2 regions of the Pantoea osteomyelitidis genome follow, and region 1 is predicted to be linked to the other one. Evidence: riboswitches for the same ligand, from Rfam matches in the RefSeq annotation. Region 1 holds a riboswitch; the other holds the start of a gene.
What was found. Region 1 has a riboswitch for thiamine pyrophosphate ahead of thiB (thiamine ABC transporter substrate binding subunit). Riboswitches for the same ligand answer to the same signal wherever they lie in the genome.
Positions count from the first base shown of each region.

Region 2: another riboswitch for thiamine pyrophosphate. It lies ahead of thiC (phosphomethylpyrimidine synthase ThiC); the one in region 1 lies ahead of thiB (thiamine ABC transporter substrate binding subunit).

Region 1 is NZ_JBGFSN010000003.1:394,576-400,260, reverse strand. Features, by position in the region: gene leuC (3-isopropylmalate dehydratase large subunit) at 1-527, shown strand, start outside; gene leuD (3-isopropylmalate dehydratase small subunit) at 531-1,136, shown strand; gene ABU178_RS04100 (sugar efflux transporter) at 1,174-2,352, opposite strand; TPP riboswitch at 2,506-2,610, shown strand; gene thiB (thiamine ABC transporter substrate binding subunit) at 2,658-3,644, shown strand; gene thiP (thiamine/thiamine pyrophosphate ABC transporter permease ThiP) at 3,620-5,230, shown strand; gene thiQ (thiamine ABC transporter ATP-binding protein ThiQ) at 5,214-5,685, shown strand, end outside.
Region 2 is NZ_JBGFSN010000013.1:22,350-28,034, reverse strand. Features, by position in the region: gene nfi (deoxyribonuclease V) at 1-194, opposite strand, end outside; gene hemE (uroporphyrinogen decarboxylase) at 197-1,264, opposite strand; gene nudC (NAD(+) diphosphatase) at 1,302-2,075, opposite strand; gene rsd (sigma D regulator) at 2,165-2,671, shown strand; TPP riboswitch at 2,799-2,897, shown strand; gene thiC (phosphomethylpyrimidine synthase ThiC) at 2,990-4,918, shown strand; gene thiE (thiamine phosphate synthase) at 4,915-5,559, shown strand; gene ABU178_RS19985 (HesA/MoeB/ThiF family protein) at 5,549-5,685, shown strand, end outside.

The DNA of each region.
Region 1 (5,685 bases):
GTCAGGTGATTGCGGTGGATCAGCTGATCCCGAACCCGGCTTCTTTTGCCGATCCGGTAGAACGCGCCTCGGCGGAAAAAGCGCTGGCCTATATGAACTTACAGCCGGGCATCCGACTGACCGACGTCAGCATCGACAAAGTCTTTATCGGCTCCTGCACCAACTCGCGTATTGAAGATCTGCGCGCCGCTGCGGCGATTGCCAAAGGGCGCAAAGTGGCACCGGGCGTGATGGCGATGGTGGTACCGGGTTCCGGCCCGGTGAAAGCGCAGGCGGAAGCGGAAGGTCTGGACAAAATCTTCCTCGAGGCGGGATTTGAATGGCGTCTGCCGGGCTGCTCCATGTGTCTGGCGATGAACAACGACCGTCTGAATCCGGGCGAGCGTTGCGCGTCAACCAGCAACCGTAACTTTGAAGGTCGTCAGGGTCGTGGCGGACGCACCCATCTGGTCAGCCCGGCGATGGCCGCGGCGGCAGCGGTAACCGGCCATTTTGCCGATATTCGCGAACTGAACGGAGGAGTGTGAGTCATGGCGAAAAAATTTACTCAACATAGCGGCATTGTGGCGCCGCTGGATGCGGCGAACGTGGATACCGACGCCATCATTCCCAAGCAGTTTCTGCAAAAGGTGACGCGCACCGGTTTTGGCCAGCACCTGTTTAACGACTGGCGTTTTGTTGACGATGCCGGCAAGGTGCCGAATCCCGATTTCGTGCTGAACAAGCCGGAGTTTAAAGGCGCCAGCATTCTGCTGGCGCGTGAAAATTTCGGCTGCGGCTCCTCGCGCGAGCACGCGCCCTGGGCGCTGACCGACTTCGGTTTTCACGTGGTGATCGCCCCCAGCTTCGCCGATATCTTTTACGGCAACAGCTTTAACAACCAGCTGCTGCCGGTGAAGCTGAGCGAAGAAGAAGTGGATGAGATGTTTAAGCTGGTCGCCGCCCAGCCGGGCGTGCAGTTTACCGTGGATCTGGAAGCGCAGACCGTGCGCGCCGGCGACAAAACCCACAGCTTTGAGATCGACAGCTTTCGCCGCCACTGCATGATTAACGGTCTCGACAGCATCGGCCTGACGCTGCAACACGACGACGCCATCGCCGACTACGAGCAGAAACAGCCCGCCTTCCTGCATTAATGGTTAAAACAACGGGCAACGCAGGTTGCCCGTTATTTTAGACATCCTTCACGCGCGTCGAGAGCGCAAACGCCACAATCGACAGCAGCAGCGCCAGCCAGTAAACCGCACCGTGTCCGTAATGCTCGCTGAGCACGCCTTGCAGCACTCCGGCCAGAATCATCCCGGTAGATATGGAGTTGGTAAAGAGCGTGGTGGCCGCCCCTGGCCGTCCCGGCATCAGATCCTGAAACCAGAGCATGCCGATCCCGGCAATAATGCCGATAAAGATGGCGTTAAACAGCTGCAATACCATCAGCGCGGTGCGTGACTGAAACAGCACCAGCCCCAGATAAAACAGCACCCCTGCCGCCACGGCAATCAGCATCAGCTTGCGTTTGCCCAGCCGCTTCGCATAGTGCCCTGCCAGCAGCATCACCGGAATCTCCAGCCCGGCGGCAGATCCCATCAGCAGTCCCGCCAGCTTTTCAGGCAGGCCCAGCGTGGTGCTGATCCAGAGCGGCATGTCGATGATATACATGGTGTTGCAGGTCCACATCGTCACCGAGGCGATAAACAGCAGACGCACGTTGCGATCTTTCCAGCCGCTGATTTGCGTCAGCAGCACTTCCGGTGACTGCGCAATGCGCGGCACCGAAGGCAGGGTAAACCAGACCAGAATCAGACAAACCAGGAACAGCGCCGCCGCCACCAGAAACATCACGACAAAACCGTAGTTGAGCGCCAAAGCAAAGGAGAGCGGCGGGCCGATGACCCAGGCGAGCGACAGCTGCGCCCGCATCACCGAGCTGAACATCACCACTTCGCGCGCCGAACGATCGGCATATTCACGCGCCAGGGCAAAAATCTGCGGCATCGAGACGCTGGCCAGCGCCGACAGCAACACGCCCAGGGTGATGAGCGTCAGATAGTGGCGATTAAAGGCGAAGAGTACCGCATTAATCAGCGCCATGCCGCAGCAGAACAGAATCAGCATGCGCCGGTCGCCGCGGTTGTCGGATCGCTTCGCCACCAGCAGGCTGACCACAATACCAGCGATAGCGTTAACGGTGAAAAATAGCCCGACCCAGAAAGGCCTTGCCTGCACCTCGCGCGTCAGAAACAGGCTGAGCGTAGGAGCCTGCAAGGCGCCGGCAACGCCAATCATAAAGGAAACGACCATAAAGGCCAGATAGACCGGGTTAAACCGGCGTTGTCGTGTTAACAGCGATTTCATACCGAAATCCCTTACAGGATGAAACGGAGGGGAAAGGAAAGGGTAGAAGATTTCACAGGCAAAAGGAAAAAGCCAGTAAAGTTAACGCCGTTGGCGTATTCCGTCGGGTTCGCTGTAAACCTTTCACCCGGCGACGGAAATGACTAGAATGAGCCGTTCTCAACGGGGTGCTGTTTATCGCTGCGATAAAGGGCTGAGAAATACCCGTCGAACCTGATCCGGTTAGCCCCGGCGTAGGGATTTGAGATGTCTCTCCGCTCAGATCCTTTGCGACTCATATCATCCTTCCTCTCAAGGAGCGCAAAGTGTTGAAGAAAATATTGCCCGTTCTGCTGCTGTTATCCGCACCGGCGCTGGCCGCCAAACCGGTGTTAACCGTCTACACCTATGACTCCTTTTCCGCCGACTGGGGCCCCGGTCCGGCAGTAAAAAAAGCTTTTGAGGCGCAGTGCGGCTGCGAGCTGCGCTATGTGGCGCTGGAAGATGGCGTTTCTCTGCTGAATCGTCTGCGTATGGAAGGGAAAAACAGCAAAGCGGACGTGGTGCTCGGCCTGGATAATAATCTGGTGCAGGCGGCGCAGGCAACCGGCCTGTTCGCGCCCGGCGAGGTCGATACCTCGTCGCTGACCGTGCCGGGCGGCTGGCAGAACCGCACCTTTATTCCCTTCGACTACGGCTATTTCGCTTTCGTCTATGACAAGAACAAGCTAAAAAACCCGCCGAAAAGCCTGAAAGAGCTGGTGGAAAGCCCGGAAAAATGGCGAGTTATTTATGAAGATCCGCGCACCAGCACGCCGGGATTAGGACTGCTGCTCTGGATGCAAAAAGTCTATGGCGATAAGGCGCCGGAGGCCTGGCAAAAGCTGGCGCAGAAAACCGTCACCGTCACCAAAGGCTGGAGCGAAGCGTACGGCCTGTTCCTGAAAGGCGAAGGCGATCTGGTGCTGAGCTATACCACCTCTCCGGCTTATCACATTATCGAAGAGAATAAACAGAACTACGCGGCGGCGAACTTTAGTGAAGGCCACTATTTGCAGGTGGAAGTGGCGGCACGGCTGGCAAACAGCAAGCAGCCGAAACTGGCGCAGCAGTTTATGCAGTTCATGGTTTCCCCGGCCTTCCAGCAGACCATTCCCGGCGGCAACTGGATGTATCCGGTGATCAAAAGCGATCTGCCAAAAGGTTATGACGTGCTCAGCGTGCCGCAGACCGCGTTGCAGTATACGCCGCAGCAGGTTGCCGACAATCGCGCACAGTGGATCAGCGCATGGCAACGCGCCGTCAGCCGCTGATCGCCCGCTGGCTGCTGCCGGGCCTGCTCGCCGCGCTGCTGCTGTGCGGCGTCGCGCTGCTGGCCTTTGGCGCGCTGTGGCAGGCTGCGCCGCAGATTGCATGGCGCGGCCTGCTGACTGATAGCTATCTGCATCACGTTATCGCCTTCTCTTTCTGGCAGGCGCTGCTCTCCGCGCTCTTTTCCGTGATTCCGGCGATTGCGCTGGCGCGCGCGCTGTGGCGACGACGCTTTCCCGGTCGCCAGCTGCTGCTGCGCCTGTGCGCCATGACGCTGGTGCTGCCGGTGCTGGTGGCGGTGTTTGGCATACTGACCGTCTATGGCCGCGTCGGCTGGCTGGCGCAGCTCTGCCGCTGGATCGGCATCGATTATCATTTTTCTCCCTATGGCCTGCAGGGCATTTTGCTGGCGCACATCTTTTTTAACCTGCCGCTTGCCACCCGACTGCTGTTGCAGGCGCTGGAAAGCATACCCGGCGAACAGCGTCAGCTGGCGGCGCAGCTCGGTATGCGTGGCTGGAACCGTTTTCGCCTGCTGGAGTGGCCGTGGTTGCGACGCCAGCTGCTGCCCGCGGGCGCGCTGATCTTTATGCTCTGCTTCGCCAGTTTCGCCACCGTGCTGTCATTGGGCGGCGGGCCGCAGGCCACCACTATCGAGCTGGCGATCTATCAGGCGTTAAGTTACGACTACGATCCGGGGCGCGCCGCGCTGCTGGCGTTGATCCAGCTCAGCTGTTGTCTGGCGCTGGCGCTGCTGAGCCAGCGGCTGAGCAATGCGCTTCCCACAGGCAGCAGCGTGATGCAGGGCTGGCGCGATCCGCAGGACTCGTGGTTCTCCCGTCTCAGCGATGGCCTGCTGATTGCGCTGGCGCTGCTACTGCTGTTGCCGCCGCTGCTGGCGGTGATCGTCGACGGACTGAACGGCGGGCTGAGCGGCGCGCTGCGCCAGCCTGCGCTCTGGCTGGCGGCCCTGACCTCGCTACGCATTGCGTTGGGCGCCGGGCTGCTCTGCGTGGTGTTGACCCTGATGCTGCTCTGGAGCAGCCGCGAACTGCGTCTGCGACAGCAGCGCTGGCCGGCGCAGATGCTGGAAATGAGCGGCATGCTGATTCTGGCGATGCCCGGTATCGTGCTCGCCACCGGCTTTTTTCTGCTGTTCAACGCTACTATCGGTCTGCCGCAGTCGGCGGATGGCATCGTGATTTTTACCAACGCGCTGATCGCCATCCCCTATGCCATCAAGGTGCTGGGGAATCCGATGCGCGATGTGGCCGAACGCTATACAAGGCTTTGCCTGTCGCTTGATATCAGCGGCTGGAACCGGCTGAGGCTGATCGAGCTGCGGGCGCTGAAGCGCCCTCTCGCACAGGCGCTGGCGTTTGCCTGCGTGCTCTCTATTGGCGACTTCGGCGTCGTCGCACTGTTCGGTAGTGCTGATTTTCGTACCCTGCCCTTCTATCTTTATCAGCAGATAGGGGCCTACCGCGGTCAGGATGGCGCAGTCACCGCCCTGCTGCTGTTATTGCTCTGTCTGCTTCTTTTTACCCTGATGGAAAAATTGCCCGGCCGCCATGCTGACACTTACTAACCTGACCTATCTCTACCAGCATCTGCCGATGCGCTTTTCCTTTACGGCGCAGCGTGGCGAACGGCTGGCCGTCCTCGGTCCGAGCGGCGCGGGAAAAAGCACCCTGCTGAGCCTGATAGCGGGCTTTCTGCCGATCAGCCAGGGCAGGCTGCTGCTCAACGGCGAGGATCACAGCCGCAGCGCCCCGGCAAAAAGGCCGGTCTCGATGCTGTTTCAGGAGAACAACCTGTTTCCGCATCTGAGCGTGGCGCAGAACATGGGGCTTGGGCTGCATCCCGGCCTGAAGCTGAATGCCGATCAGCGCGCGCAGCTGGCGCAGATCGCCACCCGCGTGGGTTTAAGCGATCTGCTGCAACGGCTGCCGGGCCAGCTCTCCGGCGGGCAGCGGCAGCGCGTTGCGCTGGCGCGCTGTCTGCTGCGTCAGCAGCCGGTGCTGCTGCTGGATGAACCTTTTT
Region 2 (5,685 bases), on a different contig from region 1:
GCCACGCGATGCTCCACCATTTTCAGCGAGGGGTATTCCAGGATCACTATTGCGGCACGCGTCACTTCGCCATCCTGCTCGAATCCCACGTCTGCGCCAGCGATAAAACGCGGCGGCAGCACATCGAAATCATCGTCACGTACTACATCCGCAGCGCGTGACAATTGCTCGGCACGTAATGCCGCAATATCCATAATTACTCCTGATGATACGGGCGCGACAGGCGATGTACCGCCTCGACAAATGCGCCAGCATGTTCCGGCGGCACATCCTGATGAATGCCATGCCCCAGGTTAAACACATGACCGCTGCCCTGACCAAAGCCCTGCAGGATGGTATCCACCTCCTGCTCGATACGGGCCGGCGGCGCGTAGAGCATGGAGGGATCCATATTGCCCTGCAGCGCAACCTTGTGACCTACGCGACGGCGCGCATCGGCGATATCGGTGGTCCAGTCAAGACCCAGCGCGTCACATCCGGTTTCCGCCATCGCTTCCAGCCATTGACCACCGCCTTTGGTGAACAGGGTGATCGGCACGCGACGGCCTTCGTTCTCATGCAGCACGCTGTCGACAATTTTGTGCATATAGTACAGCGAGAATTCGCGGTAATCGCGGCCGGTCAACACACCGCCCCAGGTATCGAAAACCATTACCGACTGTGCGCCGGCGCGAATCTGCGCGTTCAGATAAAGAATAACGCTCTCTGCCAGTTTATCCAGCATCGCATGCAGGGTAGCCGGATCGGCATACATCATTTTTTTTAGTTTTGTGAAGGCTTTGCTGCTGCCGCCTTCCACCATATAGGTCGCCAGCGTCCACGGGCTGCCGGAGAAGCCGATCAGCGGCACTTCGCCCTTCAGGTTTTTACGGATCGTGCGCACCGCGTTCATCACGTAGCCCAGCTCCTGCTCCGGATCGGGCACAGGCAGCTTATCCACATCGGCGCGGCAGGTGATCGGATGCGCGAAGCGCGGTCCTTCGCCGGTTTCAAAATAGAGACCCAGCCCCATCGCGTCAGGAATGGTCAGGATATCGCTGAAGAGGATCGCCGCATCGAGCGGATAACGACGCAAGGGTTGTAGCGTCACCTCACAAGCCAACTCGGCATTTTTACACAGCGACATAAAATCACCGGCCTGCGCGCGCGTGGCTTTGTATTCCGGTAAGTAGCGCCCGGCTTGTCGCATCATCCAGACCGGCGTGGTATCCACCGGCTGACGTAACAGGGCGCGCAGGTAACGATCGTTCTTCAGTTCACTCATTTCAGGCTCTCTCCATCACAGGCGCGTAGTGTAACACTCATTGCGCCCCGGCGCGGCATAAGGCAACCGTATCTTCTATCAGCCTGCGCGCCACCGTGCCTGCGGGCGGCAGCATCGGCAAGGCGTCGTAGCGGAACCAGCCGGCATCCAGCAACTCTTTCTCATCATGCTTTAACTCGCCGCTCTCATACTCCGCCATAAACGCCATCATCAGCGAATGGGGAAACGGCCAGGGTTGCGACGTGACGTAACGGACGTTTTTTACCTTGATGTTGCTCTCTTCCATCACCTCACGCGCCACGGTTTGTTCGAGGGTTTCCCCGACCTCCACAAAGCCCGCCAGCACGGTATAGATGCTGTTGCGATGGCGCACATGGTTCGCCAGCAGGATTTCGTCGCCGCGGCGGATCGCGACGATAATGCAGGGCGCAATTTGCGGGTAGTAGCGTTCGTTGCAGTGGCTGCACAGGCAGACGAATTCCCGTTTGCCGGGATGCATCTCATGACCGCAGTAGCCGCACCAGCGATGGGCGCGATAAAACTCCGCCAGCTGCACGCCGCGTCCGGCCAGCTGAAACAGTCCCACATCCTGATCGATAAGCTGGCGCAGCGATGCCATATTCTCCGGCCGCGACGCGCAGACCAGCCAGACCGTCTCGCCCAGCCACTCGCCAATTATCCGACCTTCGCTGCCCGCCAGACCCCATTTTTCAGCTTTGCCGTGCGGTAATTCGCCATTCGGCAGCCAAAGTTTTTGTTCATGGCTGACAATCCACCATCCAGCGTCTACGCTTGAGATCTCACGTTGCATATAAATCGTCATCCTTAGCGTCGATAAGCACGCTGAAGTTCTGATGTTAAGTGTGTAGATCAACAACTATAACTCACATGGAGTCCAATATGTTTAACCAGTTAGACATCCTCACCGAGCGCGTAGGTGGCAGTAACGAACTGGTGGATTCATGGCTTAACGCTCGCCGCCAGCTGCTGGTGGCCTATTACAATATGGTTGGCATCAAGCCGAACAAAGATTCGTTAACCACGCTTGATGAGCAGGCGCTGGATAGCTTCTGTCACACCCTGGTGGATTACCTTTCAGCAGGTCATTTCAGTATTTATGAGCGCATCGTCAGCGAAATGAGCGGCGATAGCCCGATGACCGCTGCTGCCCAGATCTACCCGGCGCTGGAAAAAAATACTGAACGTCTGATGCAGCTCTATGACGGCTATCTGCAGCAGGCGATTAACGATGAGAACTGCGTTTCCTTCCAGCAGGCGCTGTCGGAAGTGGGCGAAGTGTTGGAAATTCGCTTTACGCTGGAAGACAAACTGATCCAGCTGGCATGGGATAACGCGCTGGTGCGCACCGAAGCGGCCAACGAAAGCGATATCGCCCGTCCGGCATAAGTTATCATTTTGTAAATCGCTTGTGATTCTTTAGCAGCCCTTTTATGCTAAACGGGCTTTGGCAAGTTTTCACTGCCAAAGCCCGTTTAGCTTTCAGGCGATCATGTTCGCCTGAAACACCTTTTTATTCATCTTGTCGGAGTGCCTTAGGGCTGAGACCGTTCATTCGGGATCCGCGGAACCTGATCAGGTTAGAACCTGCGAAGGGAACAAGAGTAAACATCATCAGTACGGCGTCGTGTGGTCTGCGCGCGCCGATCCTGTTACTCCTTCCGAACTCCGGACAAGCAACGTTCCCCTTTTAACTGGAAAATTGCTATGTCTACTACGTCAAAACCGAACCGTCGCGAGCAGCGCGCTCAGGCACAACAGTTTATCGATTCCCTGCAGGGCACCGCCTTTCCCAACTCAACGCGAATCTGGATTACCGGCAGCCGCGACGATATTCGCGTGCCGATGCGTGAAATCGCCCTGAGTCCTACGCTGACGGGCGGCAGCAAAGAAACACCGCATTATGAAGCCAACGAGCCGGTGCCGGTCTATGACACCGCTGGCGCCTATGGCGATCCGCAGGCGAGTATTGATGTGCATCGCGGCCTCGACAAGCTGCGCGCCGACTGGATAGCGGAGCGCAGCGACAGCGACGCGATCGAGCAGCTCAGCTCAGCCTATACCCAGCAGCGTCTTGCCGATGATGGTCTCGACCATCTGCGCTTTGAACATCTGCCGCGCCCGCGCAAAGCCAAAGCGGGCCAGTGCGTCACGCAGCTGCACTACGCGCGTCGCGGCATTGTTACCCCGGAGATGGAATTTATCGCCCTGCGTGAAAATATGGGGCGCGAGCGCATCCGTAGCGAGGTGTTGTTACAGCAGCATGCAGGCAACAGTTTTGGCGCGCATCTGCCAGAGAACATCACGCCGGAGTTTGTACGTCAGGAAGTCGCCGCCGGGCGCGCCATTATCCCCGCCAACATCAACCACCCGGAATCGGAACCGATGATTATCGGACGCAACTTTCTGGTGAAGGTCAACGCCAACATCGGCAACTCGGCGGTGACCTCTTCGATTGAAGAGGAGGTGGAAAAGCTGGTCTGGGCCACGCGCTGGGGCGCGGATACAGTGATGGATCTCTCCACCGGCCGCTACATCCACGAAACGCGCGAATGGATTCTGCGCAACAGCCCGGTGCCCATCGGCACGGTGCCGATCTATCAGGCGCTGGAGAAAGTAAATGGCGTGGCGGAAGATCTGAACTGGGAAATCTTTCGCGATACCCTGCTGGAGCAGGCGGAACAGGGGGTGGATTACTTCACGATCCACGCCGGAGTGCTGCTGCGCTACGTACCGATGACCGCCAAACGTCTGACCGGCATCGTTTCGCGCGGCGGCTCGATCATGGCGAAATGGTGCCTGTCACACCACAAAGAAAGCTTTCTCTATCAGCATTTCCGCGAAATCTGTGAAATCTGCGCCGCCTATGATGTCTCGCTGTCGCTGGGCGACGGCCTGCGTCCCGGCTCTATTCAGGATGCCAATGATGAAGCGCAGTTCGCCGAGTTGCACACGCTGGGCGAGCTCACCAAAATCGCCTGGGAGTATGATGTCCAGGTGATGATTGAAGGCCCCGGCCATGTGCCGATGCAGATGATCCGCCGCAATATGACCGAACAGCTGGAACACTGTCATGAAGCGCCGTTTTATACCCTCGGCCCGCTGACCACCGATATCGCCCCCGGCTACGATCATTTCACCTCTGGCATTGGCGCCGCGATGATCGGCTGGTTTGGCTGCGCCATGCTCTGCTACGTCACGCCAAAAGAGCACCTCGGCCTGCCGAACAAAGAGGATGTGAAGCAGGGTCTGATTACTTATAAAATCGCCGCCCATGCCGCCGATCTGGCGAAAGGTCATCCCGGCGCGCAGATCCGCGACAACGCAATGTCAAAAGCGCGCTTCGAATTCCGTTGGGAAGATCAGTTTAACCTCGCGCTCGATCCGCAGACGGCGCGCGCTTATCACGATGAAACCCTGCCGCAGGAGTCGGGCAAAGTGGCGCACTTCTGTTCGATGTGCGGCCCGAAATTCTGCTCGATGAAAATTACCCAGGAAGTGCGCGACTATGCGGCGCGTCAGGAAGCGCAGGCGCAGCCGGTGGAGATTGGCATGGCGCAGATGTCCGAGGCGTTCCGCAGCCGGGGCGGCGAACTTTACCATCCGGCCGACACGCTGAAGGAGGAGAAAGCATGACGGCCCCCTTCCCCGCCACCGCGCCGAAGCTCGGTCTTTATCCGGTGGTCGACAGTGTGGAGTGGATTGCTCGTCTGCTGGATGCGGGCGTGCGCACTATTCAGCTGCGCATTAAAGATTGTCCGGACGAGGCGGTGGAACCGGCGATTATCGAGGCGATAGCGCTGGGTAAAAAGCACCGTGCGCGGCTGTTTATCAACGATTACTGGCGACTGGCGATCAAGCACAACGCTTACGGCGTGCATCTGGGCCAGGAAGATCTTGATGTGGCGCATCTTGACGCCATACGTCACGCCGGGCTGCGGCTTGGCGTCTCGACGCACGACGATGCCGAGCTGGATCGGGCGCTGGCGCTGCGTCCTTCCTACATCGCGCTGGGCCATATTTTCCCCACGCAGACCAAGTCAATGCCCTCCACGCCGCAGGGTTTAGCAGAGCTGAAGCGGCACCTGGCGCGGCTGGAGCATATTCCCACCGTCGCCATTGGCGGCATCAGCATTGCGCGCGCGCCTGAGGTGCTCGCCACCGGCGTCGGCAGTATCGCCGTGGTGAGCGCCATTACTCAGGCGGCGGACTGGCGCGCCGCGACGCAAACCCTGCTGATGCTGGCGGAGCCGCAAGGAGACAGTGATGCTCAATGACAGCGATTTTCTGCGCTACAGCCGCCAGCTGCTGCTGGAGGAAGTCGGCGTGGAGGGCCAGCAAAAGCTGCGCCAGTCGAGCGTGCTGATTGTTGGCCTTGGCGGCCTCGGCTCGCCCGCCGCGCT